Regions from separate parts of the Halomonas sp. I5-271120 genome, predicted to be linked through region 4. Evidence: predicted binding sites of a transcription regulator. Region 4 holds the regulator's gene; each other region holds the start of a gene.

Region 1 (4,340 bases), 920 kb from region 4:
CCACCCTGGTGCTGCGCTGCGATATCATCGAGCCGGCCACCATGCAGGGCTACGAGCGTGATCCGCGCTCCATCGCCAAGCGCGCCGAGGCGTACCTGCAGTCCACCGGCCTTGGCGATACCGCCTTCTTCGGGCCGGAACCCGAGTTCTTCATCTTCGACGAAGTGCACTGGAAGTCCGATATCCAGGGCTCCATGTACAAGATCACCTCCGAAGAAGGTGCCTGGGCCACCGACAGCGTCGTCGAAGGCGGCAACCTGGGTCACCGTCCGCGCGTCAAGGGCGGCTACTTCCCGGTCCCGCCGGTGGATAGCTTCCACGACATGCGCGGCGCCATGTGTAACACCCTGGAAGCCATCGGCCAGAGCGTCGAAGTGCACCACCACGAGGTGTCCAACGCCGGCCAGAACGAGATCGGGGTCAAGTTCAACACCCTGGTCAAGAAGGCCGACGAAGTGCAGTCCATGAAGTACGTGATCCACAACGTGGCTCACGCCTATGGCAAGACGGCCACCTTCATGCCCAAGCCGCTGGTCGGTGACAACGGTTCCGGCATGCACGTCCACCAGTCCTTCTGGAAAGACGGCGTCAACCAGTTTGCCGGTGACGAGTACGCGGGCCTGTCCGAAATGGCGCTCTACTACATCGGCGGCATCATCAAGCACGCTCGTGCCCTGAACGCCTTCACCAACGCTTCTACCAACTCCTACAAGCGTCTGGTGCCGGGCTTCGAAGCGCCGGTGATGCTGGCCTACTCGGCGCGTAACCGCTCCGCGTCCATCCGCATTCCCTACACCGCAAGCCCGAAGGGCAAGCGCATCGAGGCCCGCTTCCCGGACCCGACCGCCAACCCCTACCTGTGCTTCTCGGCGATGCTGATGGCCGGCCTCGATGGCATCAAGAACAAGATCCATCCTGGCGATGCCATGGACAAGAACCTCTATGACCTGCCGCCGGAAGAGGGCAAGGCCATTCCCACCGTCGCCGAGAGCCTGGACCAGGCCCTGGACGCGCTGGACGCCGATCGTGCCTTCCTGACCGAAGGTGGCGTCTTCACCGACGACATGATCGATGCCTACATCGAGCTCAAGGAAGAAGACGTCGAGCGTCTGCGTATGACCACGCATCCGGTCGAGTTCGACATGTACTATAGTTGCTAAGAACAGCTGCTAAGAACAGCTGCTGATTGCCGCCGCCGGCTCAATGGCCGGTGAGCTGGTTAGTCGCCCAAGGGGGCCGCTCACGCGGCCCCCTTTTTTGGTTACACTCGGCGTAGCCAGTAGCCAGTAGCCAGTAGCCAGTAGCCAGTAGCCAGCCGTCGACCCAGGGAGAGCAAGTGATGCTAAGCGTCAGGAGAGTCGCCACCGGCGCCATGTCGGCGGTCTGGCCGGAGAAGGGGCCGTTGAGAATGCTGCCGTTGAGGACGCGGTCGAGAGTGATGTCGCTGGCGGTCGCGTCCTTGCTACTCGTCCTGGTGCCCGTCATCGCGTCGGCGGCCACGGTATACCGCCACGTCGACGAGCAGGGCAACGTCAGTTACTCCGATCGTCCGGATAGCGGCGAAGCGGTGACGCTTTCCCCGCTGACCGTGGTGCCGGCGACCCCCGATGCGTCTTCGTCGTCACTCAGTAGTAGCCCGCGAAGTAGCGCACGCAATAGCAACAGCCAGCCGGCGGCACCTCCCTTCCTGCCCTATTCGACCTTTCGCATCGCGTCCCCCAAGAATGAGCAGACGCTGCCGACGGGCTATGCCGGCAATGTCCAGGTCGAGCTGTCGATCGAGCCTGAGCTGCGTGACGATCATCGGGTGCGCCTGTTGGTCGATGGCCAGATCAGCCAGTCGGCGATGCACTCGCCGGTGTTCATGGTGACCGGCCTTGAACGCGGCGAGCACCAACTGGTAGCCGAACTGCTGGATGCCGATGGCCGGGTGCGCCATCGCAGTGAGCCGGTAACGCTCTTCGTGCAGCGCGCCAGCGTCAACCTGCCCCGCAATCCGAATAACCCCAGCAATTCCGGCAATGCTGGCGGCTCAAATAGCGCGGCGCCATAATCGGCGCCACGCTTCTTGATTCCCCTCTGCTTCCTCGCCGCAGCAGTCGCTTATGGTGAGGCCTGCGGCGACAGTGGACATGGTTTTGCACTAACATGGTGCAGTCAATGATGACTCTTGTTTCTCTATGGCTGTAATGGCGGCCTTGTGCAGGCTGGCGCGGTTCTTGCACAGCTATAGGGAATGCTGACCGAGCGAAGTGCACCATGTACCAACGTCTGCTGGAGCATCTGAGTGCGGCCGTCCTGTTGCTGGACGGCGGTCTCCGGGTGCGCTGGATGAATCCTGCCGCTGAGGCACTGCTGGCCGTCAGCCTCAAAAGGGTTCATGGCACCTGCCTTGAGCCTCTGGAAGGTATCGACGGCGCCATTTCCGGCGTGCTGTGCAAGGCCCGCGATGAGCTGCACCCGTTCACCCAGCGTGAGGCGGTGCTGACCACCGGCAGCGGCGAGGTGGTAACCGCCGACTTCACGGTGACGCCGCTGTCGAAAGAGGAGCTGCTGCTCGAGATCGAGCCTCGCGACCGCCTGATGCGCATCTCCCGCGAGGAGGCGCTGATCGCCCGTCAGCAGACCATCAAGACCCTGACTCGCGGGCTGGCCCACGAGATCAAGAATCCGCTCGGTGGGATTCGCGGCGCGGCACAGCTGCTGGAGCGCGACCTGCCGGACCCGTCGCTTAAGGAGTTCACTCGCGTCATCGTCGAGGAGGCGGATCGGCTGCGTGACCTGGTCGACCGCATGCTTGGCCCCAACCAGCCGGCCCATGATGCGCTCTTCAACATCCACAAGGTGCTCGAGAGAGTGCGTTCGCTGATCACCGCCGAACACCCGCAAGTGCGGCTGGTGCGGGACTATGACCCCAGCCTGCCGGAGCTGCAGGGCGACGAGGCGCGAATGATTCAGGCGGTGCTCAACATTGCCCGCAACGCGGTCGAGGCCATGGGTGATGCCGGTACCAAGGCCCCGAGGCTGACGCTGCGCACCCGCGCTCGGCGCCAGTTCACTCTCGGTACCGAGCGCCATCGGCTGGTCTGCGAGGTGGCGATCATCGACAACGGCCCGGGCATTCCCAAGTCGCTGCGCGAGACCCTGTTCTTCCCGATGGTGTCCGGTCGCGCCGAGGGCAGCGGTCTGGGGCTGTCGATCGCCCAATCCATCCTGCACAAGCACCAGGGGCTGATCGAATGCGACAGCGAGCCGGGTGCCACCGAATTCCGGTTACTGGTGCCGCTGGATGCGCCGCCGCAACGCAAGGAAGCCCGAACATGATGGGCACTAACGTATTTCTCACTGCTTACGCCCTGACCCCGCTGGAGGCATCATGACCGAACCCGCGCGTATCGTTATCGTCGACGACGACCGTGCCATCCGTTGGGTACTGGAGCGCTCCCTGGCGCAGCCGGACCTTTCGGTCGAAAGCTTCGAGCGCGCCGATGCGGCGCTGGCCAGCCTCGAGGCATCGCCGCCCGATGTGCTGGTCACCGATATTCGCATGCCGGGGCTGGATGGCCTCGAGCTGATGGCGCGGGTCCGCGAACGACATCCGGATATGCCGGTGATCGTGATGACCGCTCACTCGGATCTCGACAGCGCCGTGGCGTCCTATCAGGGCGGTGCCTTCGAGTACCTGCCGAAGCCCTTTGACGTCGACGAGGCGCTGGCGCTGGTGCGCCGCGCCGTGGCTCACGCCCGCGAGCGCCAGCGGCCGGCCGAGGCGCCAGAGGGCCTGAGCGCCGAGATCATCGGCGAGGCGCCGGCGATGCAGGAAGTGTTCCGCGCCATCGGCCGGCTCTCGCACTCGAACATCACCGTGCTGATCAACGGCGAGTCCGGTACCGGCAAGGAACGTGTCGCCCAGGCGCTGCACCAGCACAGCCCGCGGGCCGGCAAGCCCTTTATCGCCCTGAACATGGCGGCAATTCCCAAGGACCTGATGGAGTCCGAGCTGTTCGGCCACGAGAAGGGCGCCTTCACCGGCGCCGCCGCTCAGCGCCGGGGACGCTTCGAGCAGGCCGACGGCGGCACGCTGTTCCTCGATGAGATCGGTGACATGCCGCCGGATACCCAGACTCGCCTCCTGAGGGTGCTGGCCGACGGCGAATTCTACCGGGTCGGCGGGCATGTCTCGGTGAAGGCCGACGTGCGCATAATCGCCGCCACTCACCAGAATCTTGAGACCCTGGTCAGCGACGGGCGCTTTCGCGAGGACCTGTTCCACCGCCTCAACGTGATTCGCGTGCACCTGCCGACCCTCGCCGAGCGCCGCGAGGATATTCCGCGCCTGA
Region 2 (4,340 bases), 1.0 Mb from region 4:
CTCCAGGGGCGTCATGACGGCACGCTGGTGCCGGAGCCGATGCCGGCACCGGTGGCGAGCGATGCCCAGCGACCGGTTACTGAGGCCACGCCGACCGAGTTCGTGATCGACGTGCACGGTGAGTCCTATGAAGTGCAGATCACCGGTGTGGGCAGCGATGCCGGCGGCAAGCGTCAGGTCTATCTGACCCTAGATGGCATGCCGGAGTCGGTGGTCTTCGAGGCCCGCGACAGCTATGACGCTGGCGCCGGTGGCAAGGGCGGTCGTGCTCGCGCCACTGGCAAGGGGCACGTGACCACCGCCATGCCGGGCAATATCGTCGAGGTGCTGGTGGCCGTTGGCGACAGCGTCGAAGCCGGCCAGCCGGTGCTGATCAGCGAAGCCATGAAGATGGAGACCGAGGTACATGCCCGCCAGGCCGGCAGCGTGGTGGCGATTCACGTGGCCAAGGGCGACCGGGTGACGCCGGGCGAGGTGCTGATCGAGATCGAATGATCCCGGCTCTCCGGCGCCGCTGGCCGGCGCTGGGAAATCGTGCAGTAGAGAGCCGTGCAGTAGAGAGCCAATAGAGGAGAGCCGATAGTGGAAGGCGCTCGCGGGCTAGATGGCCGCGAGCGCCTGCTGGCACGGTCTCACGTGCTTGGTATCGAGTACTTGGTTTCGAGTACTTGGTCTCGAGTACTTAATCCCGCGGGCTGGCGCTGATCTTGTGGATGGCCAGGTCCGCGCCCATGAACTCATCCTCCTCACTGAGGCGTATGCCGACCGCGGCCTTGATTCCGCCGTAGATCGCCAATCCCGAGGCGACTGCCAGTCCGATCCCCAGTAGCGTGCCGATCAGTTGGGCCGCCAGGCTCACCCCGCCGACCCCGCCCAGGGCGGCCTGACCGAAGATCCCCGCCGCAATGGCTCCCCAGGCCCCGCAGATTCCGTGCAGTGGCCAGACGCCGAGCACGTCATCGATCTTCCAGCGATTCTGGGTCAGGGTGAACATCACCACGAAGAGACCGCCGCCTATAGCGCCGGTGGCCAGCGCCCCCAGCGGATGCATCAGGTCGGAGCCGGCGCACACCGCGACCAGTCCGGCCAGCGGGCCATTATGGATGAAGCCCGGGTCATTTCGCCCCAGCAGCATGGCCGCCAGGATGCCGCCTACCATGGCCATCAGCGAATTGACCGCCACCAGGCCACTGATGCCGTCCAGCGTCTGAGCCGACATCACGTTGAAGCCGAACCAGCCCACCGTCAGTGTCCAGGCCCCCAGGGCCAGGAAGGGGATGCTGGAAGGAGGGTGCGCGGCCACGGCATCCTTGTGCGGGTAGCGGCCGCGGCGAGCGCCCAGCAGCAGCACGGCCATCAGGGCTACCCAGCCGCCGAAGCCATGCACGACCATTGAACCGGCGAAGTCATGAAAGCCATGCCCGAAGGTCATGGCCAGCCATGCCTGAAGGCCCAGGTTGCCGTTCCAGACGATGCCCTCGAAAAAGGGGTAGGCCAGCGCCACCAGCAGCAGCGTGGCGGTGAACTGCGGATAGAAACGCGCGCGCTCGGCGATGCCACCGGAGATGATGGCAGGGATGGCGGCGGCGAAGGTCAGAAGGAAGAAGAACTTGACCAGCTCGTAGCCGTTGTCGATAGCAAGCGTGCTCGCGTCGTCGAAGAAGCCGGTCCCGTAGGCCACGGCGTAGCCCACGGTAAAGTAGGCAAGCGTCGAGGCGGCGAAGTCGGTGATGATCTTGACCAGGGCATTGACCTGGTTCTTGCTGCGAACGGTGCCTACCTCGAGAAAGGCGAAGCCGGCATGCATGGCGAGAACCATGCAGGCACCCAGCAGCAGAAAGAGAACGTCGGCACTGGAAGGTGTCATGGCGTACCCAAATTAGCGTGTTATAGGTGATGGCCGGATTACTTTGGTGCAGAAACCGGCCGGCATTTTCGGGCGTTAGCCCGGCACTACGAGCGGATGAGCCCATGAGGTGCAACGCTATTGGGTATGCACTATTTGTGCCGATCAAGATAAAGATATTAAAACAGTGACTTATTGCCATAAGCACTTGCGGTACGGCTGTTTAGTGCCTTATTAGCGTGCATTGAGGTCACACCGATGAGTCTTTTTGGTGCAATGCCGGTAATGCGTGGTGCGTTGCCCGGAACGGCTGCTTCGAAAGGACTGCTTCGAAACGACCCTTTCGAAGCAGTCCTTTGAAACCACTGCAGCGGTAATCGTTATCCTTGCTGTGGTGGCCGAAACACTCGCGCCGGAAGATGCCGCTGGCGTTGCAGCGTTTCTCGCTGTCTTCTTGCGCGTCTGAGGCGGCATTCGTGCCTTTGTGAACGGTTGATGGCGTGGCGCTGGGCGGGTGATGGGTATGTGATGGGCATGAGATACGAATGCGGTGGGCATCTGATGAGAACCCTGCTGCTGCAGTATGCCTACCGGCAGTCAGTGACAGGTGGCAGGCTTTCGCGCTAGTCTATTTTGCATCGCAGCATGGCCAAGGGACGGCCTGCATCCCACCTTCAACCGGGAGAACCCTATGCTTGCTGCCTATAACGCCATGACAAACACGGCTTTATCTTTTTTTGATCCGCTGGGCTTCGGGCGTAGTGCGCTGGATTATTGGCGTGACACCGTCGAGCGTCAGGTGCTGTTTCTGGATGTCATGCGTGAACGGGGCAACCAGTACCTTGAGCACATGGAGCAGACCAAGCCCAATGTACTGGGTTTCGAGTCCGAGTTGATCATGGACGGTCGCGATCTACCGCGGCCGGTGAACTACGAGCTGATGCGCATCCTGCCGCCGGCCGGGGTCGACATCGATCCGGACATGCGCCCCTTCGTGGTTGTCGACCCCCGCGCCGGCCATGGCCCGGGCATCGGCGGCTTCAAGCCCGACAGCGAGCTGGGTGTCGCCCTGCGCGCCGGGCATCCCTGCTACTTCATCGGTTTCTTACCGTTCCCGGTGCCGGGGCAGACGGTCGAGGACGTGGTGGATGCCGAGATCGCCTTCCTGTGGGAGGTGATCGCGCGCCATGATCACCTGACCGAGAAACCGATGGTGGTCGGCAACTGTCAGGCCGGCTGGCAGATCATGATGGCCGCCGCCCTGGAGCCCGATTGCTTCGGTCCGATTCTGATCGCCGGTGCGCCGCTGTCCTACTGGGCCGGTGAGCGGGGCAAGGCCCCCATGCGCTATGCCGGTGGCATGAACGGTGGCAGCTGGACGACGGCGCTGGCCGGTGATCTGGGTGCCGGGCTCTTTGATGGTGCACTGCTGGTACAGAACTTCGAGAAGCTCAACCCGGCCAACACCCTCTGGACCAAGCAGTATCGTCTTTATGCCAATATCGATAGTGAAGCCGAGCGCTACCTGCAGTTCGAGCGCTGGTGGGGTGGGCATGTGGTGTTGGGATCCGAGGAGATCCAGTACATCGTCGACAACCTGTTCGTCGGCAACCGGCTGAGCAATGCGCGCCTGACCGCCCGGGATGGCCGGCGTATCGATCTGCGCAATGTGCGCTCACCGATCGTGGTGTTCTGCTCGAAGGGGGATGACATCACGCCGCCGCCCCAGGCACTTGGATGGATCAGCGATCTCTACGGCGATGCCGACGATATCGTTGCCAACGGCCAGACCATCGTCTATTGCCAGCATGACACCACCGGTCATCTGGGGATCTTCGTGTCGGGCAGCGTGTCGCGCAAGGAGCATGCCGAGTTCACCGCCAACATGGACTATATCGATGTGTTGCCCCCGGGGCTCTACGAGACCACGGTGACGGAAACCGCGTCGCGCGGTGCCGCCGAGGCGGTGCATGTCGACGGGGATTACCTGCTCGAGTTCAGCCAGCGCGGCATCGATGACATCAATGCGATCGTTAAGCCGCATGCCGAGGACGAGCGCCGCTTCGCTACCGTGGCGCGGGTGTCCGAGATCAATCTGGGTATCTACCAGATGCTGGTGCAGCCCTGGCTGCGGGCGGTGATGACGCCCTCGGCTGCTCGTTGGATTCGTCGCATGCACCCGATACGTTTGGGCTACAAGCTGTTCTCCGATCGCAACCCCTTGATGGTGCCGGTCCCGGTGCTGGCTGAACGCATCAAGGCCGATCGTCATGAGGTGGGAACCGATAACACCTGGCGGCAGATGGAGTTCACTCTGTCCGATCAGGTCGAGGCGTCTTTGCAGGCCTATCAGCAGGTGCGCGATCAGTCCACTGAGCGTCTGTTTCAGGAACTCTACGGTCAGCCCTGGCTGCAAACCATGGTGGGACTGGGCGTGGACGGTGAGCCGGTCCGGCGGCGTCCGGGTATCGAGCCCGAGCACCAGCGTTTCGTT
Region 3 (4,340 bases), 1.5 Mb from region 4:
GGCATCCCGAGCCGAGGCCGCGCGCACGGTGCGGGCGCGATCGGCGGCAGAGATCCCGGTGGACACGCCCTCGGCGGCCTCGATGGACAGCGTGAACTTGGTGCCAAAGCCGGAGCCGTTGTCGTGCACCATCAGCGGCAGCTGCAGGCGCTCGCAGCGCTCGCGGGTCATCGGCAAACAGATCAGGCCGCGGGCGTGGCGAGCCATGAAGTTGATGTGCTCGGCCTCGACCTTCTCGGCGGCCATGATGATGTCGCCTTCGTTCTCGCGATCCTCATCGTCCATGAGGATCACCATCTTGCCCTGACGGATGTCCTCGATCAGGTCCTCGATACGCGCCAGATCGCTGGCCGACTCGCTCTGGTCGTCCGCGGTCTGAGCAGACAGGTCCTTGGTCAGGTCATTGGAAAGCGCCATGGGATCTCCGAATTACTGTGCGTGCTGGCGTCAACGGTAGGCGCCGCATACCGGGGCGCCGCTAATAGAAAGCTGGCGCCGACGGGCTGCCGATGAATGATGCCGGCAGCAGATCGGCGCTCAGGGTACCTTGGCAAGCCGCGCGGCGCCAGCATTGGGCCGCAGCCCGGCGCTACTCTCAAGCCCACCCTCAGGATGACTGGCGCTGGGGGCGAGCGATGATCCGCCAGTCGCGTCCCACGGCACGCATGTCGAGTATATCCAGCGGCCGCTGCTGCGCCATGCGCTCGAGCCCGGGCAGTGCCACCAACGGGCGTGCCTCGCCGCCAAGCAGGGTCGGCGCAACGAACAGCTGCATCTCGTCGACAAGCTCGGCATCAAGCATGCCGCCGGCCAGCGTCGCCCCAGTCTCGAGCAGCACCTCGTTGGCCTGCTCCTCGCGGGCCAGATACTCGAGCAGCGCGACCAGGTCCACTCGGCCATCGACGCCTGACGGCAAGCACAACACCTCGGCGCCGGCCGCCTCGAGTCTTGTCCGGCGCTCGCCGTCCCGGGAACAGGTGGCGACCAGCGTGCGCCCCGGTTCGCTCAGACAGGCCGCCGCCAGCGGCAGGCGCAGGGTGGTGTCGACGATGACCCGCAGCGGCTGGCGGCGGGCGATCGCCTCGCCGTCCTCGAGGTCGAGCTGGGAGGCGCGCACCGTCAGGCGTGAATTGTCGAAGATGATCGAGTCGACGCCGCTGATCACCGCACTGGAACGAGCGCGCAGACGCTGCACCTCGGTGCGTGCGCGAGGCCCGGTAATCCATTGTGATTCCCCGGAGCGCATCGCGGTGCGCCCATCGAGGCTCATCGCCATCTTCATGCGCACGAAGGGTCGCCCGCGGGTCATGCGCGACACAAAGCCCGGGTTCAGCGCCCTCGCCTCGTCCTCGAGTAGCCCGCACTCCACCTCGATACCGGCCTCGCGCAGCATGGCGAAGCCCTGCCCCGCCACCGCCGCATGAGGGTCCTGCATGGCGGCCACCACCTTATTGACGCCGGCCTCGATCAGCGCCTGGGCGCAGGGCCCGGTGCGGCCGTGATGAGCGCAGGGTTCCAGAGTCACATAGGCAGTGGCGCCCCGCGCGGCGTCGCCGGCGTCAGACAGGGCATGGATCTCGGCATGGGGCTCGCCGGCGCGGACATGATAGCCGTCGCCGACGATCTGGCGGCGTTTGACCAGCACGCAGCCGACCCTAGGATTCGGGTCGGTGGTATAGAGGCCGCGGCGTGCCAGGGTCAGGGCACGGGCCATGAAGGCTTCCGGGGTCGCAGTGGCCATGAGCATCCTATGCAATTGAGCAGGCAAGAGAAGTGTGCGGCGTCAGTGATCGTCCTGAGGCGAGAAGCTCGGCTCCTGGGCCAGGCGGTCGATTTCTGCACGAAACTCGTCGATATCCTGGAAGCGGCGATAGACCGAGGCGAAGCGGATATAGGCGATCTGATCCAGACGCTTCAAGGCATCCATCACTTCCTGGCCGACCTCAATGGCCTTGATCTCACGCTCGCCCCGTGCCCGCAGGCGCTGGCGAATCCGCTCGACGGCGGCCTCGATCGATTCGGCGCTCACCGGGCGCTTCTCCAGCGCCCGAAGCATGCCGGCGCGCAGCTTGGCCTCATCGAAACTTTCCCGCGAACCGTCCGCCTTGACGACCCGCGGCATGACCAGCTCAGCGGTCTCATAGGTCGTGAATCGTTCACCGCAGGCGGCGCACTGACGTCGACGACGAACCTGGTCGCCCTCGACGACCAGGCGCGAATCGGTGACCTTGGTGTCATGGGTACCGCAGAAAGGACAATGCATCGGCTGGATTCCGGCCTGTTCGACACAACAACTATTGCTCTATTGTAACGATTTGGCCGCATGGCGCCCAGTCACTCTTCACGATTGGCACGAGCCCTGCATGATGCCAAGGATATGCCCCGCCGCCGGCCAGGTGCGCGTTTCGGCCCCTCGAGGAATTGACCATGAGCTCATCCCTGCCCCCCACGCCCCCACGCCAGTTGGACGAAGCCGGCTTCGTCAACGCCGCTCGCGCACGACTGGAGGAAGTCTACGGCCCCCGCAGCGAGGCGATCATGCGCCGCCTGGTCACCCTGATTTCGCACCAGCGTGGTGCCATCGATGCCACGCCGCGTCCATTGTGGAGCGAGCGTGACCAGTGGCTGATCACCTACGGCGACAGCCTGCTTGACGGTGATCGCGCGCCGCTGGAGGTGCTGAAGGGATTTCTCGATGAGCGCATGGAAGACACCTTCAGCGGGGTGCATGTGCTGCCCTTCTTTCCGTGGAGCAGCGACGATGGTTTCTCGGTCGTGCACTACCGGGAGGTCAACCCGGAGCTCGGCGACTGGCCGGATATCCGCTCGCTGGCCGAGCGCCGGGACCTGATGGTCGACCTGGTGATCAACCATGTATCTCGGGACTCGCTGTGGTTCGTCGACTACCTGGCCGACAGCCAGCCCGGGCGCGACTACTTCATCGAAATGGACCCGGCGACCGACCTGTCTCAGGTCACGCGGCCGCGCAACTCGCCGCTGCTGGTGCCGGTCAGCACCCGCCGCGGCACCCGCCACCTGTGGGCCACCTTCTCGGAAGACCAGATCGATCTCAACTTCGACAACCCGGACGTACTGATCGAGTTCGTCGGCATCCTGCTCTTCTACCTGCAGCAGGGAGCCCGCACCATTCGCCTGGATGCCATCGCCTATCTGTGGAAGGAAGTCGGCACCTCCTGCATTCACCTGCCCCAGACCCACGCCATCGTGCGACTGCTGCGGGCAGTCGTCGATTACGTGGCGCCGGGCACGCGGCTGATCACCGAGACCAATGTGCCGCACCGCGAGAACATGAGCTACCTGGGGCTCGAGCGGGCAACCATGGAAGGCATGTCACCGGACGAGGCGCACCTGATCTATCAGTTCACCCTGCCACCGCTGCTGGTGCATACCCTGACCAGCGGCGATGCCACGGCGCTAACCCAGTGGGCCAGCAGCCTGCCGTCGCTACCGCCGGGCTGCAGTTACTTCAACTTCACGGCCAGCCACGACGGCATCGGCGTGCGCGCCCTGGAAGGGCTGCTCCCGCAGCATGAGGTCGACGTGATGCTGGATCTCATGCACCGCTTCGGCGGCTTCGTCAGCATGAAGACCAACCCGGACGGCCAGGACTCCCCCTACGAAATCAACATCGCCTACTTCGACGCCATGAAGGGCACCCGACGCGGCGCCGATGCCTGGCAGGTCGAACGCTTCCTGCTGAGCCAGAACCTGCTGCTAGCCCTGCAGGGCATCCCCGGTATCTACCTGCACTCGTTGACCGCGACACTCAATGACAACGAGGGCGTGGAGCGCAAGGGCCAGCTGCGGGCCATCAACCGCCGCCGTTGGCAGCTTTCCGAGCTCAACGAACTGATCGACAGCCGTAGCACCCCGACCCGCGAGGCCTTCGGCTCGCTCAAGGAGCGCCTCAAGCTGCGCGCCGCGGAACCCTGCTTCCACCCCGAGGCGCCTCAGCGGGTTCTCGATACGCCGCCGGGGCTCTTCGCCATCGAGCGCGGCCCACTGCCGGATGGCCGCCGGCTGCTGGCGATCTACAACATCAGCGACCAGCGCCAGCCGCTCAGCATGCCTGAGCTGGATCAGGGCCAATGGCTCGACGTGCTCGCCGACGGCGCGGTCTGGGCACCGGAAGAGCGCGAGATACTGCGCCCTTACCGCAGTCTGTGGCTGGTGCAGCCGGGCCATAACTGAGCCCCAAGCAGACTGAACCAAGGGAACTAGGCCAAAAGAACTAAGCCAAAAGAACTAGGCAAAGCGGACTGAGCCACGCCTGAAGGGCGGTGCCAGTCCGAACAGCGCCAATCTGACCCTAACTGAGG
Region 4 (4,340 bases):
AGCGTGTGAGTGCGTCGCGCAAGGCGCAGGTCTGGCTGTTAGCCAGAACGGTCTTCGCTTGCGTGGCGGCGGATGGCGTCCAGCAAGGTCTCGTAAAGCTGGCGCTGGGTCTCGCTCTTACGCAGCTGCTGGCGCGTCTCGGGGTCGTTCATGACCGCCGCGACTTGGCCGAGCAGGGCGAGGTGAGCGTCATCGGCCTGTTCAGGGACCAGCAGCACGAAGACCAGATCAACGGGCTCGCCGTCGATGGCATCGAAGTCAACAGGCTCGCTGAGCTTGAGGAAACCGGCCAGAGGTGACTTGCAGTGCGGGTTTCGGGCATGCGGAATGGCAACGCCATGTCCGATGCCCGTGCTGCCCAGCCGCTCGCGACCAACCAGGCGACTGAAGACCTCCTGGCTGTCCAGGCTGGGCGTATTCTGGGCGATGAAGGTGCTGAAGAATTCCAGCACACGCTTCTTGCTTCCCCCGGGCACGCCGAACAGGGCGCGCTCGGGGGGCAGGATGGATTCCAACGTCATGATGTCAGCGAACGCTGGCGCCTTGGGCGCGCGCCTGTGTTTTTTCCTTGTGCTTGACAAGCTGACGGTCGAGCTTGTCGGCGAGGGCGTCAATCGCGGCGTACATATCTGTGTCTTCGGCTTCGGCATGCAATTCAGCACCGGCTGCATGCAGGGTGCAGCCGGCCTGCTGGCGCTCTTTCTCGATGGAAAGGGTGGCCTGAACCGTGGTGATGTTGTCGTAATGACGCTCCAGGCGGGCGAGCTTCTCGTTCACATAGTCACGCAGTGCGTCGGTGAGTTCGACGTGATGGCCGGTGATGTTGACTTGCATGGCACGCTCCTTATCCTGCGGTTGGCCAATCGATTGTAACCCTTTTTGGCGCGCTGCATACCCCTTCTCAAGGCGCTTTTCCTACGCGATTACTTTCGGTGTTTTTCCACCGCCAGGTCAACAGGTTATGCCGTTAAGGTGCGGTTCTTCACGGCATCATGAAAGCCGCTTGCGCTCACTGGAAGGTGGGATGCCCAGCGCTTCTCGATACTTGGCCACGGTACGCCTGGCTACCTGTATACCACTATCGGCCAGCAGATCGACCAGCTTGCTGTCTGAGAGCGGCTTGCGCGGCGGCTCGCTGCCGATCAGCTTCTTTAGCCGCGCGCGAATGGCCGTACTGGAATGCGCGTCACCGCCTTCGCCGCCGACCTGGCTCGAGAAGAAATACTTCAGCTCAAAAACGCCCCGCGGGGTATGGATGAATTTCTGCGTGGTGACCCGCGAGATCGTCGATTCATGCATTTCGACCTGTGCGGCGATGTCGGCCAGGATCAGGGGCTTCATGGCCTCTTCGCCCTTATCGAGGAAATCGAGTTGGCGAACCATGATTTCGCGCCCCACGCGCAGCAGGGTGTCGTTGCGGCTCGACAAGCTCTTGATCAGCCAGCGAGCCTCCTGCAGATGCTGCTTCATGAAGGTGTTGTCGTCGCTCTTGTCGGCACGACGAATCAGTGCGGCATAATCCGGCTGGATGCGCATCCGCGGCAGTGCCTCGGGGTTGAGCTCGATATGCCACCCCTCATGGCTGTGCCGGGCGATCAGGTCGGGAATCACATAATCGCTGCCGTCGTTGTCGAACGCCTGGCCGGGTCGCGGATCGAGTGAGCGGATCAGGGCGATCACCTGGCCTAGCTGCTCGTCGTCCAGTCGCAACCGCCGCTTGAGCAGCTTGCGATCATCGCTGGCCAGGGCCTCGAGAAACTGGCGAATCAGGCGCTTGGCCTGGGGAAGCAGGGGAATGTCTGCCGGCAGGGCGCCAAGTTGGAGTAGCAGGCACTCGCGCAGGTCGCGGGCAAAGATACCGGTGGGCTCGAACTGCTGCAGGCGCAGCAGGACCCGTTCGACGTCACTGGTCTTGAGGCTGTCGAGCCCCTGGGCACGCAGGCCCTGAGTCAATTCGTCGAGGCTGCCTTCCAGGTAGCCGCTGGGGGCCACGGCATCGATCAGGCTCTCGGCAATCTGGCGTTCGGTATCATTGACGTCGGCCATGGCCAGTTGCCAGGCGAGATGGTCGCGCAGGCTGACACCGATGGCATTGCGATCGAGGTCGGGGCCCTCTGAGCCGGCTCCTGAGGCCGCCATGTCCTGATAGGTATCAGACCAGTCGCTGTCGGTAGACAACTCGCTTGGAATCTCGGTAGACCAGTCATCCTCACGTGGCTCGGCAACGTCCTGCTCGCCATAGGCCTCATCGAGTTCCAGCATGGGGTTGGATTCCAGCGCCTGCTGAATCTCCTGGCGCAAATCCAGGGTCGAGAGTTGCAGCAGCGCGATCGCCTGCTGGAGCTGAGGTGTCATGGTCAGCTGGGTGCCGACGCGGAGTTGCAACGAGGGTTTCATGACCATGGCGTGGCGCGTGTCAGCAAAATGGAATGGATAACTTAGCCCCTGGCCGGATGCCATGCAAGCCACTGAGAGCAAATCATTAGCAATAAACATGCCATTGACAGGCAAAGATTCGCATTTCGAATGTCAGGCAGGGGCTTTGTGTCGTCGGGGGAGGTGGGGTTCCTGCGCCAGATTGGCATCTAGAGCGCTGCAGTGAGGCCTAGAGCCGGAAATCCTCGCCCAGGTAGACGTCCCTGACCTTCTGGTTGGCGAGGATGGCCTCGGTATCGCCTGCGGCAATGATTTCACCGTCGCCGACGATGTAGGCGCTGTCGCAGATATCCAGGGTCTCACGCACGTTGTGGTCGGTGATCAGTACGCCGATGCCGCGTGCGCGCAGGGCACGGATGATCGACTTGATGTCGGATACCGAGATCGGGTCGACGCCAGCGAAGGGCTCATCGAGCAGGATGAAGGCCGGCTCGGTGGCCAGCGCACGAGCGATCTCGACTCGGCGGCGCTCGCCACCGGACAGGCTCATGCCGGTGTTGTCGCGGATGTGGTCGATGTGAAACTCGGCCAGCAGTTCCTCGAGTCGGGTCTGGCGACCGGCACGGTCGAGGTCGCGGCGGGTCTCGAGAATGGCCAGGATGTTGTCCTTGACCGACAGCTTGCGAAAGATCGAGGCTTCCTGGGGCAGGTAACCGATACCGGCCTGCGCCCGCTCGTGCATGGCGGCTGCGGACAGGTCCAGGTCATCGATGTGCACCGTGCCGGCATCGGCACGCACCAGCCCGACGATCATGTAGAACGAGGTGGTCTTGCCTGCGCCGTTGGGCCCCAGCAGGCCGACGATCTGGCCCTGGTCGATGGACAGGCTGATGTCCTTGACCACACGGCGGCGTTTGTAGCTTTTGGCCAGGTGGCGAACGCTCAGGGTCTTCATGATGGGCCTTATTGCTGAGGTGTCAGGGTCATGCGCACGCGCTGGTCTTGATCACCATCGCTATTGCCATTGCTGGTGGCTTCGACCACGCGACGATCGAGATAGTAGTCGACCTTGGCGCCGGTGAACGTGTCCTGGCCGCGATGAAGCTCTGCCTGATTGATCAGCTCTACCCGGCGCTCGAGGGTGTGATAGATGATGGTGCGACCCCAGCCCTTCGCCAGCGGCGCATCGGGGCTCGGCTTCTGTTCGATGTAGGCCCGGTTGCCGGTGGCGTCGATGCGGGACACTTCGCCCTGATCGGTGCGGCTGATGGTGACCTTCTGACCGGTCAGCTTCATGCTGCCCTGGCGCATGTCGACATCGCCGGTGTAGACGGCGGTCCCCGCCTGGTCATCGAGTTCCAGGCGGTCGGCGACGATCTCGATGGGTGCGCTGGCGTCGCCCTCGAGGGCCAGTGCCGGTAATGCGCCCAGGCTCAGCAGGGCGGGTAGCAGCAGGCCAAGAGCCCGGCGTGTAAGGTCGCGTCTCATCATGGGGCTTGCTCCTTAGGAGGGTGGAAACCGTGAACGTTGCCGGTCAGGCGCATCAGGTCATCATCGAACCATACATCCAGCTTGTCACCCCGCATGCGCTGGGGTGGCTGGGTGATGTGGGCTTCGCCGTCGCTCCAGGCGTGGTTGGTGACGGTATCGACGTGCAGAACGTCGGTGTCCAGCTGCCAGCCTTCTCCGGGGGACTCGAGGTGTGCATCGCCGCGCAGCACCAGCGGGTTGCCGTCTGCGCCCAGCGTACCTTCCAGGCCGCTCGCCAGCCACAGGTCGCCATCGCTATCGAGCAGGCGAGCCTTGGGTGTCTCGGCGCGGGTCAAGTCGTTGTTCGGGGTGTGCACCAGTCGCGGTGTTACCAGGCGCTGATGAGGCCGGCCTTCTTCATCGAAGCGGGTCAGGGTCACGCCCTCGAGATAGAAATCGGGCTCGCCGGCGCTGTCCGTCGGCACCGGTCCCGG

Evidence for each region. The regulator sigma-54, encoded in region 4, starts transcription at its own class of promoters, with help from an activator protein. The targets are predictions, from matches to a motif close to TGGCACNNNNNTTGCTNT.
Region 1: glnL (nitrogen regulation protein NR(II)) is a predicted target of sigma-54. The motif match lies at 2,209-2,226, and genes of this name have one in related genera.
Region 2: Q2K57_RS17095 (ammonium transporter) is a predicted target of sigma-54. The motif match lies at 1,993-2,010, and genes of this name have one in related genera.
Region 3: Q2K57_RS02140 (sugar phosphorylase) is a predicted target of sigma-54. The motif match lies at 2,349-2,366, and genes of this name have one in related genera.

What each region holds. Positions count from the first base shown of each region.
Region 1 is NZ_CP130701.1:1,872,598-1,876,937, forward strand. Features, by position in the region: gene glnA (glutamate--ammonia ligase) at 1-1,160, shown strand, start outside; gene Q2K57_RS08345 (DUF4124 domain-containing protein) at 1,340-2,053, shown strand; gene glnL (nitrogen regulation protein NR(II)) at 2,260-3,324, shown strand; gene glnG (nitrogen regulation protein NR(I)) at 3,377-4,340, shown strand, end outside.
Region 2 is NZ_CP130701.1:3,794,044-3,798,383, reverse strand. Features, by position in the region: gene oadA (sodium-extruding oxaloacetate decarboxylase subunit alpha) at 1-495, shown strand, start outside; gene Q2K57_RS17095 (ammonium transporter) at 683-1,867, opposite strand; gene Q2K57_RS17090 (DUF3141 domain-containing protein) at 2,538-4,340, shown strand, end outside.
Region 3 is NZ_CP130701.1:482,926-487,265, forward strand. Features, by position in the region: gene ribBA (bifunctional 3,4-dihydroxy-2-butanone-4-phosphate synthase/GTP cyclohydrolase II) at 1-417, opposite strand, end outside; gene ribD (bifunctional diaminohydroxyphosphoribosylaminopyrimidine deaminase/5-amino-6-(5-phosphoribosylamino)uracil reductase RibD) at 608-1,741, opposite strand; gene nrdR (transcriptional regulator NrdR) at 1,784-2,263, opposite strand; gene Q2K57_RS02140 (sugar phosphorylase) at 2,428-4,212, shown strand.
Region 4 is NZ_CP130701.1:2,794,188-2,798,527, forward strand. Features, by position in the region: gene Q2K57_RS12485 (PTS sugar transporter subunit IIA) at 39-521, opposite strand; gene hpf (ribosome hibernation-promoting factor, HPF/YfiA family) at 526-834, opposite strand; gene Q2K57_RS12495 (RNA polymerase factor sigma-54) at 991-2,403, opposite strand; gene lptB (LPS export ABC transporter ATP-binding protein) at 2,606-3,331, opposite strand; gene lptA (lipopolysaccharide transport periplasmic protein LptA) at 3,340-3,867, opposite strand; gene lptC (LPS export ABC transporter periplasmic protein LptC) at 3,864-4,340, opposite strand, start outside.